DNA from 3 places in the Ensifer sp. 22521 genome. Region 3 is predicted to be linked to each of the others. Evidence: predicted binding sites of a transcription regulator. Region 3 holds the regulator's gene; each other region holds the start of a gene.

Region 1 (6,127 bases), on a different contig from region 3:
AGGCGAATTCCTGTTGCCGGCAGAGATGCTTGCGGCACGCTTCAACTGGCCGACGCAAACCTTGCGCGACCACATGCGCCGCGGCCTGGTCTCCTCCCGTGTGGAACGCGGGGTAGGAGAGGATGACGGCCGCTGGCGCCTTTCTGTGCGCTGCGGCAATAGGCGCTGGCAGGCAATCGTCGAGGCGGACGGCTCAGTCAGGACACAGCGCGTAGACGTTCTTTCCACAATCACACACACCGCGCAGCGGTAGAAACAGGCCACCAACGGCGATAGGCCGCTGACGTCCCGGAGGCAGCCTCTCTACGGTGGCCCGCCAACCAGCCTGGCTCTGCTTCGCCTATCCAGTGGAGCGCATTTAATGGGCGCCCGCCTCGTAGGTTACGCCCCTCCCACCCCTGAAACGGCTGCCTAGACAAAGATCATCACGGCCGCGTAGCCAATTGCAACCAGCACAAGCCCGACGACGAGCATCGGCATCAGGCTGCTGCCATTGAGATCTCTGCCGCTCACCTGCTCGCCAGAAAAAACCATAGGCTTGCGTACTTCGTCCGTGTCCATGGGCGCTCCCCGTTAATGTAGTATATCAAATACCACATTAACGCGAGGATGCTACGTGACAATGTACCGCTCTGCCACCGGGCGATAATCTTAGTGGCCAACGGCGAGCAGGAGCCATGTCGCGCCGATCAGCACATGTTTTCAAACGGGCGGATGAAACCGCCGTCGGCCTCCACGCCGCCTTCAACCTGCTGGTCGCAGCCGTGTTTCTGCCGCTGTCTCCCGTCGTCATCCGCTTGGTGGAGCGACTTGTCCCGGCACGCCGCGCCGCCGACGACCCGCTGGCGTCCCCGCGCCACCTCGACAGAAGGTCGCTCGAGACACCGGCAATCGCCAGCAATGGGACGTGTGTGGACGCCCCGGAAGATGCAAGCGGAATCTTACTTCGGTACAGGCATGTGGTCAGGCGCTGACGTGTGTCCGGCCTCATGTGGCGAGATCGAGACGCCGCCCCACATCTATGGTCGCGACGCAAATCTCAGTGCAGCTTGAACTCACCTGCAATACTGCGCCATTCGTTCGGTCGGATCAGGCGCTGATGGGTATAGCGAACGGAATGCAGCGGACCGTCGAGATTGGCTTGCCAGAAAACGAGGAATTTCTGCATTTCAGGAAAGTCGGGAGCAAGAGCCAGACTTAGGTCCGCAGAACGGATTCTAAATCGGGAATGCGGTAAAGGATATGCGCGGTGGTCAGTCCGTAGCCGTTTATTTGACGCTCGAAAGCCGATGAATATCGCATGCTTCATCTCCGTTACTCAATAAGCGCTAAGGCGGCGTAATTGTTCGCGGTTATCAACGGAATTCTCAGCGCAAAGCAGGGCTTTGTTGTTCCTTTACAGCACGTTAGCAGCCCCGCGATGCGAGTGCTAATTTTTTTGGTTTCACCCCTTGAATCCGAAAAGTCGTGAAACCAGATGATTTTGCGCAAGACGCTCATATGAGGTTTTGTACCCGTCCGGACTGGTCATCCGGTCCGGTGATGGGGGAACAACGTCACTACTGTTTGTCCATGGAGGAAAACATGTCTTTCCGACCGCTGCATGATCGTATTCTCGTCCGCCGGGTTGAATCGGAAGAGAAAACCAGGGGCGGGATCATCATTCCCGATACCGCAAAGGAGAAACCTCAGGAGGGTGAAGTCGTCGCCGTCGGCCCTGGCGAACGCAACGAAGCGGGCCAGGTCCAAGCGCTCGATGTCAAGGCAGGCGACCGCATCCTGTTCGGCAAGTGGTCAGGGACCGAGATCAAGATCGACGGGGAAGACCTGCTGATCATGAAAGAGAGCGAGGTCCTCGGTGTCCTCGAAGCCCAAGTCGAGCGCCAGCAGGCAGCCTGAGCCAACCACACCATAAATCCATCAGTCAAATAGCTGCCTATTGAGGAGTTAAGGAAATGGCTGCGAAAGAAGTCAAGTTTCACACCGATGCCCGTGAACGCATGCTGCGTGGGGTCGATGTCCTTGCCAATGCCGTCAAGGTGACGCTCGGCCCAAAGGGGCGCAATGTCGTTATCGACAAGTCCTTTGGCGCCCCTCGCATCACCAAGGACGGCGTCTCGGTCGCCAAGGAAATCGAACTGGAAGACAAGTTCGAGAATATGGGCGCGCAGATGCTGCGCGAAGTCGCCTCCAAAACCAACGATCTCGCCGGTGACGGAACGACCACGGCCACCGTGCTGGCGCAGGCGATCGTCAAGGAAGGGGCTAAGGCGGTTGCTTCCGGCATGAATCCCATGGATCTCAAGCGCGGCATTGATCTCGCGGTTGACGCGATCGTGAAGGAACTCAAGACCAACGCCCGCAAGATCTCCAACAACTCGGAGATCGCTCAAGTCGGCACGATCTCGGCCAACGGCGACGAGGAAATCGGCCGTTATCTCGCGGAGGCGATGCAAAAGGTAGGGAATGAAGGTGTCATCACCGTCGAGGAAGCCAAGACGGCGGAGACCGAACTCGAAGTCGTCGAAGGTATGCAGTTCGACCGCGGCTATCTCAGTCCGTATTTCGTGACGAATGCCGACAAGATGCGGACCGAATTCGACGATCCCTACATCCTCATTCACGAGAAGAAGCTTTCCAACCTTCAAGCCATGCTGCCGGTGCTCGAAGCGGTGGTGCAATCCAGCAAGCCGCTGCTGATCATTGCTGAAGATGTCGAAGGCGAAGCGCTCGCAACGCTGGTCGTCAACAAGTTGCGCGGCGGCCTGAAGATCGCAGCTGTCAAGGCTCCGGGCTTCGGCGATCGCCGCAAGGCCATGCTTGAAGATATCGCCGTTCTCACCGGCGGCACGATTGTGTCTGACGACGTCGGTATCAAGCTCGAGAATGTCACCCTCGACATGCTCGGCCGGGCGAAGAAAGTCACGATCGAGAAGGAGAACACAACGATCATCGACGGCGTTGGCGCCAAAGCTGATATTGACGGCCGTGTCTCGCAGATCCGCGCCCAGATCGAAGAAACCACGTCCGACTACGATCGCGAGAAGCTGCAGGAGCGCCTGGCCAAACTCGCCGGCGGTGTTGCCGTCATTCGTGTCGGCGGCTCGACCGAGGTAGAGGTGAAGGAAAAGAAAGACCGCGTCGACGATGCGCTGCATGCCACCCGAGCGGCAGTGGAAGAAGGTATTCTGCCTGGTGGCGGTGTCGCGCTGCTACGGGCGGTCAAGGCGCTCGACGATCTCCCTTCGGCCAATCAAGACCAAAAGGTTGGGATCGAGATCGTGAGGCGTGCGGTCGAGGCACCGGTTCGACAAATCGCTGAGAATGCTGGCGCCGAAGGCTCAATCATCGTCGGCAAGCTGCGCGAGAAAACGGACTTCCCCTACGGGTGGAACGCTCAGACCGGTGAATATGGCGACCTGTATATACAAGGTGTGATCGACCCGGCCAAGGTGGTGCGCACCGCGCTCCAGGATGCTGCCTCCGTCGCGGGCCTCCTGGTTACGACCGAGGCGATGATCGCTGAGAAGCCTAAGAAGGACGCCGCGCCAGCACTACCGGCCGGCGCAGGAATGGACTTCTAGAGCGATGGTTCAGGCCCGTTCTCCCGAGAGCGGGCCTGACGAAATCCAACCGACCGGCCCCACCGACTGGGCACCGCTGGATGACTGGCTGCTCAGGTTGGGAGTGGTGACGGAGCTATTCAGTGAGGTAGAAATGCAAACGAAGATGTTTGACCGGCCAGTTTACCTGCGTGAAAGGAAGGATCTGGTCCTCGAAATCACAAACCTGCACGATGCGATCGATTTCCTTGAGGAATGGTCTAAAGGAAATCGCGACATCATTCATGACGCGACCCTGAAGACGTGCTACCTGGCCCATGACGGTCACAAGCCCGTTCAGGTGGCGCGAGACGCCCTCCGCGCCTTCGCGAAGAAGAAGGGCATACTCGTGAAAGCTCCCGCGGTTCTGCCGTGGATGATCAAAGCGAAGTCCGGTGGCGGTCGAATCTCGCCGTGAACTGACCTTCCCGTGAGAGGCTGCGCTTGCGGCCTCTCCGCCTACCTCGTTCCCGACGATACATTATGCGATCCTTGCACAGAAGGTACATTCTGAAGTGCGACAGCTGCTCGACGTGCCGTCGCCACCATCCGTGAGATGCGGGAGCAGGTCGGTATCGTGCCGATCCGGACAGCAGCAGATCCTGTGATGGATCTGCAGACCACCGCGGGCGGCATCGAAAAACGAGACCGCGATACGACGAGGGCCGCGCTGCTCCACGCGGCCGGTATCCGGGCACTACGGATCATCCAGGCATAGGGCCTTCTCGATCCCAATTCACAATGGGATGTGGTCATTACCACCCTCGACCATAGCCCGATTTGGCGACGGTCTTGCCTTACCTTCCTTAACCGTTGGCTGGATTGACGTATTTGTGAGCGCCTCCGTTAAACTCGACCAAGTCGTTACGTGCGAATTCAACGATCCGCTATTGAAATATTGCGTCACAGCATTAATTGTGCATTGCAGCAATCAAGTCCGATAGCTGCCTAAGGCCGCTATGATAGCCATCCTGGCCGTTACGGCCTGGAGGTCTGTCATGCGCTCGCTGTCCAACACCCTCGCCCTTCTCAAACAATTCCGCACAAATCCGGTCGCGCCTCGCCGCGAAAGCCACCTGGCTCCATTCGAGGCCTTTGGATCGAACCCAGGCCAGCTCGAGGCAAGGGTTCATGTCCCATCCAAAATATCTCCGCGGCCGGCGCTTGTCGTGGTGCTCCATGGCTGTACTCAGACGGCGGCGACATACGATACTGGCTCGGGATGGAGCAAACTGGCCGACGAGAACGGCTTTGTCGTCTTGTTTCCTCAGCAGATCCGCACCAACAATGCCAATCTCTGCTTCAATTGGTTCCAGTCGAACGACATAGCGCGCGATCGAGGGGAAGCGCTTTCGATCCGCCAGATGATCGAGGCCGCTGAAGCACGCTATGGCATCGATGCCAGCCGGGTCTATATCACCGGCCTGTCGGCAGGCGGCGCTATGGCGAATGTGATGCTGGCGACCTATCCTGAAGTCTTTGCCGGCGGCGCAATCATAGCGGGCGTTCCCTATGGGACAGCGCACACGATACCACAGGCGTTCGACCGGATGCGGGCGCAAGGCATTCCCGACGGACAATCGCTTCAAAAGCTGCTTCGATCTGCTTCCAAGTCAAAGGGGCCATGGCCTTCAATATCGGTCTGGCAGGGAACCCAGGACGCAATCGTCAACTCGGCCAATGCAGACGCGATTGTCGAGCAGTGGCGGGGCATCCACGATGCAAAAGCAACCCCTCGATCACATATACAGCGACGGCTTGAACGCCTGGTCTGGGTAGGTGCTGACGGGACGGAGCGCCTACAGCTCAATCGCGTCAAGGGCATGGGCCACGGCACGCCAATCGACGTCAAAAGCGGTTACGGGCGGGCAGGACCCTATATGCTCGACGTCGGCATTTCGTCGACTGAGGAAATTGCGCTGTCATTCGGAATTGCAGCGCCATCTTTTAGCCACCCCACCCCTGGGGCCGACATTGACGTCCCTGCCCCCAACTCGCGCGGCAAAGCGGATAGCCCGCGTCGAGCGGTACCGGCGGACGGCATTCGTCGGACGATCGAAGATGCGCTGCGTGCGGCGGGCCTAATGCGCTAGGCGGGCGGGCGACGAGACCAAGTTGTCGCCGCTTGCCCTCTATGACGCGCCTTTTTATCTCGGCTCTGACAAGCTGAAGGACAAGTTTGCGATCGTCAGCGGTGGCGATTCAGGAATAAGACGAGTTCTGTTTGCGCGCGAGGGAGCTGACATCGTCATCCTCCATCTCGACGAAGACAAAGACGCCGAGGAGACTGCAGATGCCGTCGCGCGTGAAGGCCGGCGCTGCCTCGTTATCAAAGGTGATGTCAAGGATTCGAGGTGGTTGCGCCAAGGCCGTTGAGAAGGCGGCGTCGGAATTTTGTAAGCTCCACGTGTGTCAACAACTCCGCGTTTCAGGTCCACTCCTATGCCATTGAAGACCTCGGCGATGAGCACCTCGACGAGACCTTCTACGGTTACTTCCATATGGCCTAGGCCGCCGCATTCGTC
Region 2 (6,127 bases), on a different contig from region 3:
ACCTTCGGTGACCGGGAACTTCACCCAGATCATGTCGCTTTCGACATCGGCATATTCGACTTCGGCTTCGGCAAGCGCGGTGCGCTCGACGACCGACCACATGACCGGCTTGGAGCCGCGGTAGAGCTGGCCGAGCTTGGCGATCTTCATCAATTCGCCGGCGATGCGGGCTTCCGCATGGAAGTTCATCGTCGTGTAGGGATTGTCGAAGTCGCCCTCGATGCCGAGGCGCTTGAACTCCTCGGCCTGGACCTGGATCCAGCCGGAGGCGAAATCACGGCATTCCTTGCGGAATTCGTTGACAGGGACCTCGTCCTTGTTCTGGCCCTTCTCGCGGTACTTCTCCTCGATCTTCCACTCGATCGGCAGACCGTGGCAGTCCCAGCCGGGCACATAGTTGGCGTCAAAGCCGCGCATCTGGAACGAGCGGTTGATGACGTCCTTGAGGATCTTGTTCAGCGCGTGGCCGATGTGGATGTTGCCGTTGGCATAGGGCGGGCCGTCATGCAGCACGAACTTGTCGCGGCCGGCGGCCGATGCGCGCAGCTTCTTGTAGAGGCCCATCTGCTGCCAGCGGGCCACCGTTTCCGGCTCCTTCTGCGGCAGGCCGGCGCGCATCGGGAATTCCGTCTGCGGCAGATAGAGGGTCGAGGAGTAGTCGATCTTTTCAGCGGTGTCGGTCATGGTCTTTGCAATCGCTTCTTCGCGCGAGGGGCCGCGCATACGAAATGGGCTCGGTATCGAGAGATGACTGGGGCGTCGGAAACGCCGAAATCCCGGACCTTCCGGCTGACTAAAGCGCGCGGAAGGCCGGGCCAATAATTCGCTGATCGATGATCAATCGACGGTGCCGGGTCATGGTGGCCGGTTGTTTAAGGCGTTTTCGGGCTTTTGAAAAGGTCCGCCGCCACAGCAACGCCGAAATCTTTTATCGGGCGAAGTTGAGCTTGCGGTCGATGTCGCCGAGCGGCTGCACACCGGAGAGCAACGCCCGCGCCTCTGCCTCGTCCTGGCGGATCTGCGCCACCAGCGGATCGAGCCCGTCGAATTTCAGCTCGTCGCGCAGGTGGCCGAAGAAGGTGACCGCACAGATCTCGCCGTAGAGATTGCCCGAAAAGTCGAAGACGAAGGTTTCGAGCAAGGGCTCACCGTCGCTATCGACTGTCGGGCGGCGCCCGAAGCTCGCGACGCCGTCGTAGAGCGAGCCGTCGGCCCGACGGAAACGCACGGCGTATATGCCAGGCCTCAGTTCCACCTCGGGCGCAAGCCGCATATTGGCGGTGGGAAAGCCGAGTTCGCGGCCGAGCTTCTTGCCGCCGATCACTTCCGCCTCGACCAGATAGCGATAGCCGAGCATGCCGGCAGCTTGCGAGACATCACCTTCGCCAAGCAGCGAGCGCACGTAACTGGACGAGATGACCGATGCGTTTTCGTCGCGGAAGGCATCGACGAGCGTCACGCCAAATCCGTTATCGCCGCCGGCCGCCATCAGGAAGGCGGGGCCGCCCTCGCGCCCCTTGCCGAAGTGAAAATCGAAACCGGTGACGACATGCGAGGCGTGCAGCCATTCGAGCAGGATACGGTGGATAAAATCCGATGCGGAAAGCTGCGAGAAGGTGCGGTCGAACGGATACTCGATGACGGCGCCGAAACCCATGCCTTCGAGAATGCGCGCCTTCAGCGGTGCCGGCGTCAGTCGGAAGACCGGGGTTTCCGGACGGAACACGGTTCTCGGATGCGGCTCGAAGGTCAGCACGAGCGCCGGCACACCGCGCGCATTGGCCTCCTCCAGCGCCCGATTGAGCACCGACTGGTGACCACGGTGCACGCCGTCGAAGTTACCGATCGCGACGACGCCGCCGCGCAGATGCTGCGGAAGCGGATCACGGGTCTCGTTGCGATGAAAAACCGTCATCTCCGTCTTCCCGTCAGGCGAGCCGCGGCATCCAATATTTCGGCGACGCGCCTTCCTTCTTCAGGAAGGCGGCGAGCTTCGCCTCGTCGGTGCGGCTTTCGTTCATGTATTCCTGGGCGTGGATACCGGCACTGATATAGAGCAGATCGAAGCCGGCATCCTGGGCACCCTTGACGTCCGTCGGCATGCCGTCGCCAACGGCGATGACACGCGACAGGTCAAGCGCGCCACGAACGGCCTTCGCCTCCGTCAGCGCCGCACGGTAGATGGCGATATAGGGCTTGCCGGCAATGCGCGCCTCGCCACCGAGCTCTTCATAGAGCTTGGCGATTGCGCCGGCACAGGGGATCAGCCTGTGGCCGCGCTCGACCACCAGATCCGGATTGGCACAGATGAACGGGATCTTGCGCTTGGCAAGCCCCGTCAGTGTCGCGCGGTAATGCTCCGGCGTTTCGGTTTCGTCGTCATAGAAGCCGGCACAAACGACCGTCTCAGCATCTTCCGACGAAACGATCTGCGTTCCCAGGCCTTCGAGCAGCGGCAGGTCGCGCTCGGCACCGATGAAGAAGATCTTTTTGGCGGCGGCGGCGATCAGCGCGCGGGTCACATCGCCCGAGGTCACGATCCGGTCGTAGGCTTCGTCCGGCACGCCGAGACCGCGGATCTGGATCTTCACACCCGGATGCGGACGCGGCGAGTTGGTGATCAGCACCACAGTCAGGCCGGCGGCACGCGCCTCGGCCAACGCCTCGCAAGCGGAGGCAAAGGCCTGCACGCCGTTATGAAGAACGCCCCAGACATCGCACAGCACCACGTCGTAGCGCGCAGCGATTTCCCGAAAACTGTTGATCCTTGCGGCCATTCTGGCTTCCTGCAAACACGGTTTCCGGCTTGCATGGCAAGGAAGGCAGGAGATTACAAGTCTCGGCGCCCGAAAAAGGCGCCCCCTCCCAAGGATTCCGGCGGTGTCGGGCGTCAAAGAAAAGTGCATTGCCGATGCCGCCCGCTTCGCCAAAGCACTTTGTAGCGGTTATCAACCGTCAAAATCCCGCCAATGCCATTCGTCGACGCGATCGCCTACATTTCGCCAAGAATGGGGCTAGGCTGCCTACGCCCTCGCCTGCTGCGCTCGCCCAAGGCTACTGCCGCCGGCAAAAAATCTAGGCGCCGATCCTTGACTCACCCCATACCCAGGCTTATCTCGGCATCGCTAGCACTCGATAAATGAGAGTGCTAACACCCATCCATCGGGTCGATCAGCGATCCGTAATGTCATTTGATCGAGGGATTAGACTAATGGCAAGCACCAACTTCCGCCCGCTGCACGACCGCGTCGTCGTTCGCCGCGTCGAGTCTGAAGAGAAGACCAAGGGCGGTATCATCATTCCGGACACCGCCAAGGAAAAGCCGCAGGAAGGCGAAATCGTCGCCGTCGGTTCGGGCGCCCGTGACGAAAGCGGCAAGGTTGTTGCTCTCGACGTCAAGGCTGGCGACCGCGTTCTGTTCGGCAAGTGGTCGGGCACCGAAGTCAAGATCAACGGCGAAGACCTTCTGATCATGAAGGAAGCCGACATCATGGGCATCATCGGCTGATCAGCCGTCGTCCACCCCTTTTTATGACAACCAATGGGCAATGAGCCCGGGAGTTTTCTCTAATGGCTGCAAAAGAAATCAAGTTCGGCCGCACCGCGCGCGAAAAGATGCTGCGTGGCGTCGACATCCTCGCTGACGCGGTAAAGGTCACGCTCGGCCCGAAGGGTCGTAACGTCATCATCGACAAGTCCTTCGGCGCTCCGCGCATCACCAAGGACGGCGTATCGGTCGCCAAGGAAATCGAACTCGAAGACAAGTTCGAAAACATGGGCGCCCAGATGGTCCGCGAAGTTGCTTCGAAGACCAACGACATCGCCGGCGACGGCACCACGACTGCAACCGTTCTTGCCCAGGCGATCGTTCGCGAAGGCGCCAAGGCCGTTGCTGCCGGCATGAACCCGATGGACCTGAAGCGCGGTATCGACCTCGCCGTCACCGAAGTCGTCAAGGATCTCCAGGCCAAGGCCAAGAAGATCAACACTTCGGAAGAAGTCGCACAGGTCGGCACGATCTCGGCAAACGGCGAGCGTCAGATCGGCCTCGACATTGCTGAAGCGATGCAGAAGGTCGGCAACGAAGGCGTCATCACGGTTGAAGAAGCCAAGACCGCCGAAACCGAACTCGAAGTCGTCGAAGGCATGCAGTTCGACCGCGGCTACCTCAGCCCCTACTTCGTCACCAACCCGGAAAAGATGGTCGCTGACCTCGACGACGTCTTCGTTCTCCTCCACGAGAAGAAGCTCTCGAACCTCCAGGCCATGCTCCCGGTTCTCGAAGCTGTCGTTCAGACCGGCAAGCCGCTCCTGATCATCGCTGAAGACGTAGAAGGCGAAGCTCTTGCAACGCTCGTCGTCAACAAGCTGCGTGGCGGCCTGAAGATTGCTGCTGTCAAGGCTCCGGGCTTCGGCGATCGCCGCAAGGCCATGCTCGAAGACATCGCCATCCTGACGGGCGGCACCGTGATCTCCGAAGACCTCGGCATCAAGCTCGAAAACGTCACGCTCGACATGCTCGGCCGTGCGAAGAAGGTTTCGATCTCCAAGGAAAACACGACGATCGTCGACGGCGCCGGCCAGAAGGCCGACATCGAAGGCCGCGTTGCCCAGATCAAGGCCCAGATCGAAGAAACCACCTCCGACTACGACCGCGAAAAGCTGCAGGAACGTCTTGCCAAGCTCGCTGGCGGCGTTGCCGTGATCCGCGTTGGCGGCTCGACGGAAGTCGAAGTGAAGGAAAAGAAGGACCGCATCGACGACGCTCTCAACGCGACGCGCGCTGCTGTTCAGGAAGGCATCGTACCGGGCGGCGGCGTTGCCCTGCTGCGTTCTTCCGTCAAGATCACCGTCAAGGGTGCCAACGACGACCAGGAAGCCGGCATCAACATCGTTCGTCGCGCTCTGCAGGCTCCGGCCCGCCAGATCGCAGAGAACGCTGGTGACGAAGCTTCGATCGTTGTCGGGAAGATCCTCGACAAGGACCAGGACAACTTCGGCTACAACGCCCAGACCGGCGAATATGGCGACATGATCGCCATGGGCATCATCGACCCGGTCAAGGTCGTTCGCACCGCCCTTCAGGACGCAGCTTCGGTTGCCGGCCTCCTCGTCACGACGGAAGCCATGATCGCCGAACTGCCGAAGAAGGATGCACCTGCTGGCATGCCGGGCGGCATGGGCGGCATGGGTGGAATGGACATGATGTGATAAGGCGATAGCCTTTTCACATTAGCGATCCATCCGGATCGGAAGGGCGGCCCTCGGGTCGCCCTTTCTCGTTTTTTATCAATGCCGTTCGCGGCTGGGCGAGCCCCCCGCCAATCTCTCCGCAGAAAAAAGCCGCCGGTTGTAGTCCGGTTTCAAAAAACCGTTGAAGTCGAAAAAAAACGAACTATAACAGCGCCCCAAGTGGGCGGAGATTGATGGGAGATCGGGTAGCGAACTCAAGCGGGCGAACAATTGCCGAAGCTTTTTCGCACTAACCGAACATCCGAGACCTCTTCGAGAATATCACGAAAAGCATATAAGTATTTAATCGCAAATTGAGCCGACCTCGCCGACGAAATTACTTCGTAGGCGAGCTTCATTACTATCTCGCGACCTTTCGAGTTGAACAAACGCCCGCAATAGGTGGCGTGTACTCTTGCATTGGTGGATGGTTGGGCGGAATTTGCACAATAGGACGTGTTTCCTGGGGCGTCGAAGACGATGTCCAGGAATGCTGCTGGGGTAGACCGTGTTCAAGATCACGAGAGCAAATTCCGTTCCCCTCGGCTCTCCGGGACAGCCGCACCTCGACCTGCCACATCATGAGTTCCTGCAACAGTTCTGTGCGGCGGAAGGCTGGTCGGGCGACTTGTCCACGGGGCTGTTCCGGCTTGGCGAGAAAGCTGCCGCCATCCATGGCCTGCGCGACGGCGAATGCGGCCTGCTCAACTTCGTGCGCTGCTACGACCCAGCCGACCGCAACCACGTGCTCGAGCTTTTCGAGCAGGCGGCGACAAGCTGCTCATCCTTCTGCTTTTCGACGACGATCGCACTCGAAGAGCACGGCCAGAAACAGCCGCTGTTCTGCATCGGCGAATCCTCAGGCCTCGAACAGCGCTATTCCGGCACGATAACG
Region 3 (6,127 bases):
TTGGCAGGTCTACTGCATCAAAATGCGATCATCCCGGCCATGAGGGCCAACTCGAAAAAGCAGCTCCTCCAGGAATTGGCGGCAAAAGCATCAAAGATCACCGGGCTTCCCGAGCGTGAAATCTTCGACGTGATCCTGCAGCGGGAGCGTCTTGGCTCCACCGGTGTCGGCAATGGCATCGCCATCCCGCACGGCAAGCTCAACAATCTTCCCTCGATCATCGGCATCTTCGCGCGACTGGAAACATCTGTCGATTTCGAAGCGCTCGACGACCAGCCCGTCGACCTCGTCTTCCTGCTGCTCGCCCCGGAAGGTGCCGGCGCCGATCACCTCAAGGCCCTGTCGCGCATTGCCCGCGTCCTGCGTGATCAGGACATGGTCGCCAAGATCCGCTCGAGCGATTCCGCCAGCGCGATCTACACGCTGCTCGACGACGACGCGACCTCGCACGCCGCCTGAAAATAGCAACGGCGCGCGTCCGCCGGACGCGCAGTGCCTGCGTCAGTAAAGCTGACGACCGTTCAAATGATCTATGAAAATCCGGAACAAAGCGCCCTGGCTCGAAATGCCGAGCCGGCGATAGATGTTCTTGCGATGGATCCGGACCGTTCCCTCGGCAATGTTCATCACCTTGCCGATCGAAAGGTTGCTGTGTCCCCGAAGGATCAGCCGCACGATGTTGCGCTGCTGCTTCGTCAGCCGGTCTGAACAAAGGCTGTCGAACGCCGCTTCCATTACATTGTCGCCCTCTTCGGAGGGCGGCGGCGCAAAGCTCCGGCCGTGCTGGCGCCAGTTCGAGCGGACCGCCTCGCGCACGATCGGCTCATAGACGCGCAGTCGCTCGAGTTCGGCCTCGCTGAAAGGCTGGCCGCCGCGGCCGCGCATCAGCGAGTAGGTCGCCTGCAGGCCACCGTCGAGCGGAATGACGAAGCCGACCTCCTCCACCAGCACACCCGATTCCATCGATACGCAGGGGTGAACCTCGGCGGACGACGAGAAGTCGGACTGGAAGAATCGGTCCGGCGCGAGTTCTCGCATGCGCCAGAGGCCGGCCGGCTGGCCGGCAGAGCAGGCGACGTAGAAGGGATCGAGCAGATAGGCGCCGCCGAGATAGGCGGAAAGCGCGCTCGCCGATACCTTTGCCGTGTAGCCGTCGTGCAGCACGATCGGCCTGGCATCGTACGGATAGGCAAAGGCGACGGAGAGGTCGAAACTGGTGAACGACCGCAGCATCCGGTCGAGCGCCTGGCCGAAATCCTGCGTGCCGATCAGACCGATCATCGCCGAAATATCAGCGGACTCCCTTGCCAGCATTCCGGTTTCATCCCCCCGCTCCTCGTATCCCCCATGGGATATCGACAGCCCCTGCTTCGTCAACAATAATTCCCCCCGGGAGAGCAACAGGTCGTCGCGAAACGGGTCGCCCTTGGCGAACACTGCGGCGAACGCCGATGAGGAGGGCGCAATGGCAGGCAGGCTTTCAGGCAAGGTGGCGCTGATCAGCGGTGGCGCGGGAGGCTGCGGCCTGGCGGCGTCGGAGCTTTTCGCGCGCGAAGGCGCCAAGGTCGGTATCGTCGACCTGCCGCGCAGCAAGGGCGAAGAGGTCGCGGCATCGATCCGCGCCAATGGCGGCGAGGCGATTTTTGCCCCTGCCGACGTCTCGGTATCCGCAGAAGTGACATCGGCCGTCAAGGCGGTGGAGGCGGCGTTCGGCGCCATCACGGTGCTCTTCAATCACGCCGGCATTCTTGCCGTCGGCCCCTTCCTCGAGGTCGAGGAAGACGAATGGGACCGACTGATGGCGGTCAATGTGCGCAGCATGTTTCTGATGACCAAGGCTGTTTTGCCCGGCATGCTTTCCGCCGGCGGCGGCAGCATCGTCTGCACCTCGTCGATCTCGGCCGTGGCGGCAACGCCGATGGAGGTGCTCTACGACACGACCAAGGGCGCCTGCCACATGTTCGCCCGCGCCATCGCCGTCGAGTTCCGCGACCGCGGCATCCGCTGCAATGCCGTCTGCCCGGGCTTTATCGCCACCGATCATGGCAAGCGCGAGCTCGTCGGCCTCAGCAAATACGGGGTCGACGTTTCGGAGGCGGCCATCGCCGTGCAGCAGGGCCGCATGTGCGACCCGAAAGAGGTGGCGAACGCGGCGCTGTTTCTTTCGAGCGATGAGGCGAGCTTCATCAACGGCACGCATCTGTTCGTCGACAATTGCTTCACCGCGGTTTGAGGGAGGGGAAAATGCTTCAGGCAGGTGGCCACTGGCGCAACTGGGTCGGAAACCAATCATGCATCGTGCGTCATCGCGGCGCGCCGGAGAGCGAGGCAGCTCTTGCCGAAATGGTGCGCGAGGCGACGTCGCAAGGGCTGAACGTGCGCTGCGCCGGCTCCGGCCATTCCTTCACGCCGGTGGCGCTGACCAGCGGGCTGCAGCTGACGCTCTCCAACATGCAGGGTGTCGTCGGCATCGACTACGCGCGCAAGCGCGTCGCGGTGAAGGCGGGTACCACCATCAATCAGCTCGGCAAGGTGCTGAAATCCAACGGCCTGTCGCTGATCAATCAGGGCGACATCGACAGCCAGGCGTTGGCTGGCGCGCTGACGACCGGGACGCATGGGACCGGCGCCAAGCTCGGCAACATGGCCTCGCAGATCGTCGGCATGCGCCTGGTGCAGCCGGATGGGAGCATTCTCGTTGTCGACGAGACGACACCGGATCTGCTCGAGGCGGCGCGGGTATCGGTCGGCATGCTTGGTGTGATCTCGGAGATCACGCTGCAGGCGATGGACAGCTACAATCTGCATGAAAGGCTCTGGCGCTGCACCTTCGACGAAATGATCGAACAGCACGACGAACTGGCCGCCAAACACCGCCACTTCGGCTTTTTCTGGTGCCCAGTGCCCGAGAGCCGGCATTGCTATTGCCTGCCGGACACCGCATCGGTCTCGACCACAGACAGCACCTCCGACGTCTGCGAGATGAAGGTGATCGACATCACCGAGGAAGCACCGACGGAGCGCCGCTTCGAGAAGATCGCATATTCCTCCGAGATCTATCCGATCGAATACGTGCCGAATTTCCACGAACTCGAATATGCGGTGCCCGTCGCCCACGGCAAGGATGCGGTGAAGGCGGTGCGCAAGCTGATGCTGGAAAAGCACCCGACCTGCATCTATCCGATCGAGTACCGTTTCACCGCCGGAGACACCGGCTGGATCAGCCCCTTCTTCGAGCAGGACTCGATCACGCTCTCGGTCTCGGGCGAGCCGGGAACCGATTATTGGGACTACCTGAGGGATGTCGATACGATCCTGCGGCAGTACGGCTCACGGCCGCATTGGGGCAAGCTGCATTTCCTCGGCGCCGAGGATGTGACGGCGCTCTATCCCCGTGCAGGCGATTTCCGGGCGCTGAGGGCCAAGGTCGATCCGGAGGGCCGCTTCCTCAACGATCACCTGCACCAGCTTTTCGGATAGCGTTTGCGGCTGACGCCGCTCAAAACAAAAACGCCGCGCGAACTTCGCGCGGCGTTTCTTTAAACTCTGATCAGTTGGATCAGGCAGTCGGTGCGTCACCGTTTTCGCCGGCCACGACCTTCGGTCCGCCCTTGGAGACGCCGACCATGGCCGGACGCAGAACACGGTCACCGATCACGTAGCCGGCTTGAACGACCTGCAACACCGTGTTGTTGGGCACGTCCGCATTGGGAATCTCGAACATTGCCTGATGGAAGTTCGGGTCGAACTTCTGGCCTTCCGGCTCAAGCTTCTTGACGCCGTGGCGCTCAAGCGCTGAAAGCATCGAGCGCTCGGTCATTTCCACGCCCTCGATCAGGGCGGTGAGGCCAGCCTCGCCTGCTTCCCTGGCCTCTGCCGGAATGGCATCGAGGGCGCGGCGCAGGTTATCCGAAACGGCGAGCATGTCGCGGGCGAAGCCGGCGACGGAATAGGACTTCGCATCCTTCACGTCGCGTTCGGTGCGGCGGCGCAGGTTGTCCATCTCGGCGGCAAGTCGAAGGTACTTGTCACGCAGCTCGGCGCTCTCGGCTCTCGCGAGCTCCAACGGATCGGGCTCGGCAACCGGCGCAGCTTCAGCGGCGTCGGCAACATCGGGCGCGGCATCGAATACCTCGTCGGTGGCCTCGGGTCCGTGCTTGTTCGTATCGTCGGTCATGACGTTCTCCGCAGTGTCGTCTCTATCGTCCTTCGCATTTCCACGCCGCAAGCGCGAGCCTGCGTGTCAGCAAAAATGCGCTGTGACTGGATTTGAAGCCGATATCGAGGTTTGGGGCCGAAAAATCAAGGGTCCAATCGCGCTCCTACAGCGCCGCGCGACTTATCAGACGCGCAAAGGTCGCTGTAACACTTTGATTTGCTGCATGTCTTTGTCCTTGATCGAGGTCGATTTAAGGAGACATGCAGCGACTAAAAGCCCGCCTTTAGCGGGAAAGCCTCGACATCAGCTGCGCGGTATAATCGACCATCGGCACGATGCGGGAGTAGTTGAGCCGCGTCGGCCCGATGACGCCGACCGCGCCGACGATGCGATCCTCGCCATCGCGATAGGGCGCGACGATCAGCGAGGAGCCGGAGAGCGAGAAGAGCTTGTTTTCCGAGCCGATGAAGATCCGGACGCCCGGACCGCTCTCGGCAAGATCGAGCAGCTCGATCAGGCTGTCCTTCTTTTCGAGGTCGTCGAAGAGCATGCGCAGCCGATCGATATCCTCGGCCCCCTCCAGCCCTTCGAGCAGATTGGCACGGCCGCGCACGATCAACCGCGCCGGCTTCTCGTCGCCTTCATTGCCCGACCAGATGGCGAGACCGCGCTCGACGAGGTCTTGCGACAGCGCGTCGAGTTCGCCGCGCACCGTCCGCTTCACCGTTTCAAGCTGAGCGCGCACCTCGCCGATCGTCTGGCCGGCAAGATGGGCGTTGAGGAAATTCGCGGCTTCGGTGAGCTGCGAGCTGGTGACCCCGGCGGGCAGCTCGACGATGCGGTTTTCCACCTGGTCGTGCTCGCCGACGAGAACGGCCAGCGCCTTGGTCGGCGCCAGGCGAATGAACTCGACATGCTTCAGTACGGGATCGGCCTTGGCGGTGATGACGAGGCCGGCCCCGCGTGACATGCCTGACAGCATCTGGCTGGCTTCGGTCAGCAGCGCATCGACCGGCTGCATATGATCATCGCGCCGAACCTGACGGTCGATCGACGCCCGGTCCTCGACCGAGAGATTGCCGACCTGCATGAAGGCATCGACGAAGAAGCGCAGCCCCGTCTGGGTGGGCAGACGGCCAGCGCTGACATGCGGCGAGTAGATGAGACCGAGATCTTCGAGATCGCTCATCACATTGCGAACGGAAGCGGGAGAGAGCGACATCGGCAGGAGCCGCGACAGATTGCGCGAGCCGAGCGGCTCGCCGCTCGTCAGATAGGTTTCCACGATGCGACGGAAAATTTCGCCCGAGCGCTCATCCAGCGCGGCTGCGATTTCCTTTGCTCCGGGATTGCGCAGTACCATGTCACTCCACACTCGCAGGCACATCCTGCCGTGCCCGGAATATAATGATCCTGCCGCCCGATGGCAAAAGGGAAAAATCGACTGGTCCCCCGGCTATCCACCGGTTCCCTTTGCCTGCGCCATGCTCTAGAAGGCTGACGAGATACGATAGGAGTTGACGATGCGGCCATCCGGCAGAAAAACCGACCAAATGCGCAAGGTTTCTTTCGAGCGCAATTTTTCCAAGCACGCGGAAGGCTCCTGTCTGGTGCGGTTCGGCGACACGCACGTGCTGTGCACCGCCAGCCTTGAGGAAAAGGTTCCGGCCTGGCTGCGCAACGGCGGCAAGGGTTGGGTGACGGCGGAATACGGCATGCTGCCGCGCGCCACCGGCGAGCGCATGAAGCGTGAGGCGGCAAACGGCAAGCAGAGCGGCCGCACCCAGGAAATCCAGCGCCTGATCGGCCGGTCGCTGCGCGCCGTCGTCGACCTTCCGGCGCTCGGCGAGCGCCAGATCTCGATCGACTGCGACGTCATTCAGGCCGATGGCGGCACGCGCACGGCCTCGATCACCGGTGCCTGGATCGCTCTCTACGATTGCCTGAAGTGGATGGAAGCGCGCAACA

What was found. The regulator HrcA, encoded in region 3, represses chaperone genes, less so after heat shock. The targets are predictions, from matches to a motif close to GTTAGCACTCNCNNNNNGNGAGTGCTAAC.
Region 1: ACTJKE_RS35490 (co-chaperone GroES) is a predicted target of HrcA. The motif match lies at 1,406-1,434, and genes of this name have one in related genera.
Region 2: groES (co-chaperone GroES) is a predicted target of HrcA. The motif match lies at 3,125-3,153, and genes of this name have one in related genera.

The regions. Positions count from the first base shown of each region.
Region 1 is NZ_JBQENM010000049.1:15,402-21,528, reverse strand. Features, by position in the region: gene ACTJKE_RS35505 (DUF6522 family protein) at 1-253, shown strand, start outside; gene ACTJKE_RS35500 (hypothetical protein) at 412-561, opposite strand; partial or broken gene ACTJKE_RS35495 (aspartate-semialdehyde dehydrogenase) at 1,040-1,302, opposite strand; gene ACTJKE_RS35490 (co-chaperone GroES) at 1,585-1,899, shown strand; gene groL (chaperonin GroEL) at 1,956-3,584, shown strand; gene ACTJKE_RS35480 (DUF982 domain-containing protein) at 3,718-4,020, shown strand; gene ACTJKE_RS35475 (extracellular catalytic domain type 1 short-chain-length polyhydroxyalkanoate depolymerase) at 4,601-5,695, shown strand; gene ACTJKE_RS35470 (hypothetical protein) at 5,718-5,978, shown strand.
Region 2 is NZ_JBQENM010000001.1:146,746-152,872, reverse strand. Features, by position in the region: gene ileS (isoleucine--tRNA ligase) at 1-684, opposite strand, end outside; gene ACTJKE_RS00700 (bifunctional riboflavin kinase/FAD synthetase) at 929-1,915, opposite strand; gene ACTJKE_RS00695 (TIGR01459 family HAD-type hydrolase) at 1,929-2,777, opposite strand; gene groES (co-chaperone GroES) at 3,212-3,508, shown strand; gene groL (chaperonin GroEL) at 3,571-5,211, shown strand; gene ACTJKE_RS00680 (hypothetical protein) at 5,741-6,127, shown strand, end outside.
Region 3 is NZ_JBQENM010000010.1:278,143-284,269, forward strand. Features, by position in the region: gene ptsN (PTS IIA-like nitrogen regulatory protein PtsN) at 1-459, shown strand, start outside; gene ACTJKE_RS17905 (helix-turn-helix transcriptional regulator) at 502-1,314, opposite strand; gene ACTJKE_RS17910 (SDR family NAD(P)-dependent oxidoreductase) at 1,466-2,233, shown strand; gene ACTJKE_RS17915 (D-arabinono-1,4-lactone oxidase) at 2,245-3,480, shown strand; gene grpE (nucleotide exchange factor GrpE) at 3,560-4,177, opposite strand; gene hrcA (heat-inducible transcriptional repressor HrcA) at 4,443-5,522, opposite strand; gene rph (ribonuclease PH) at 5,683-6,127, shown strand, end outside.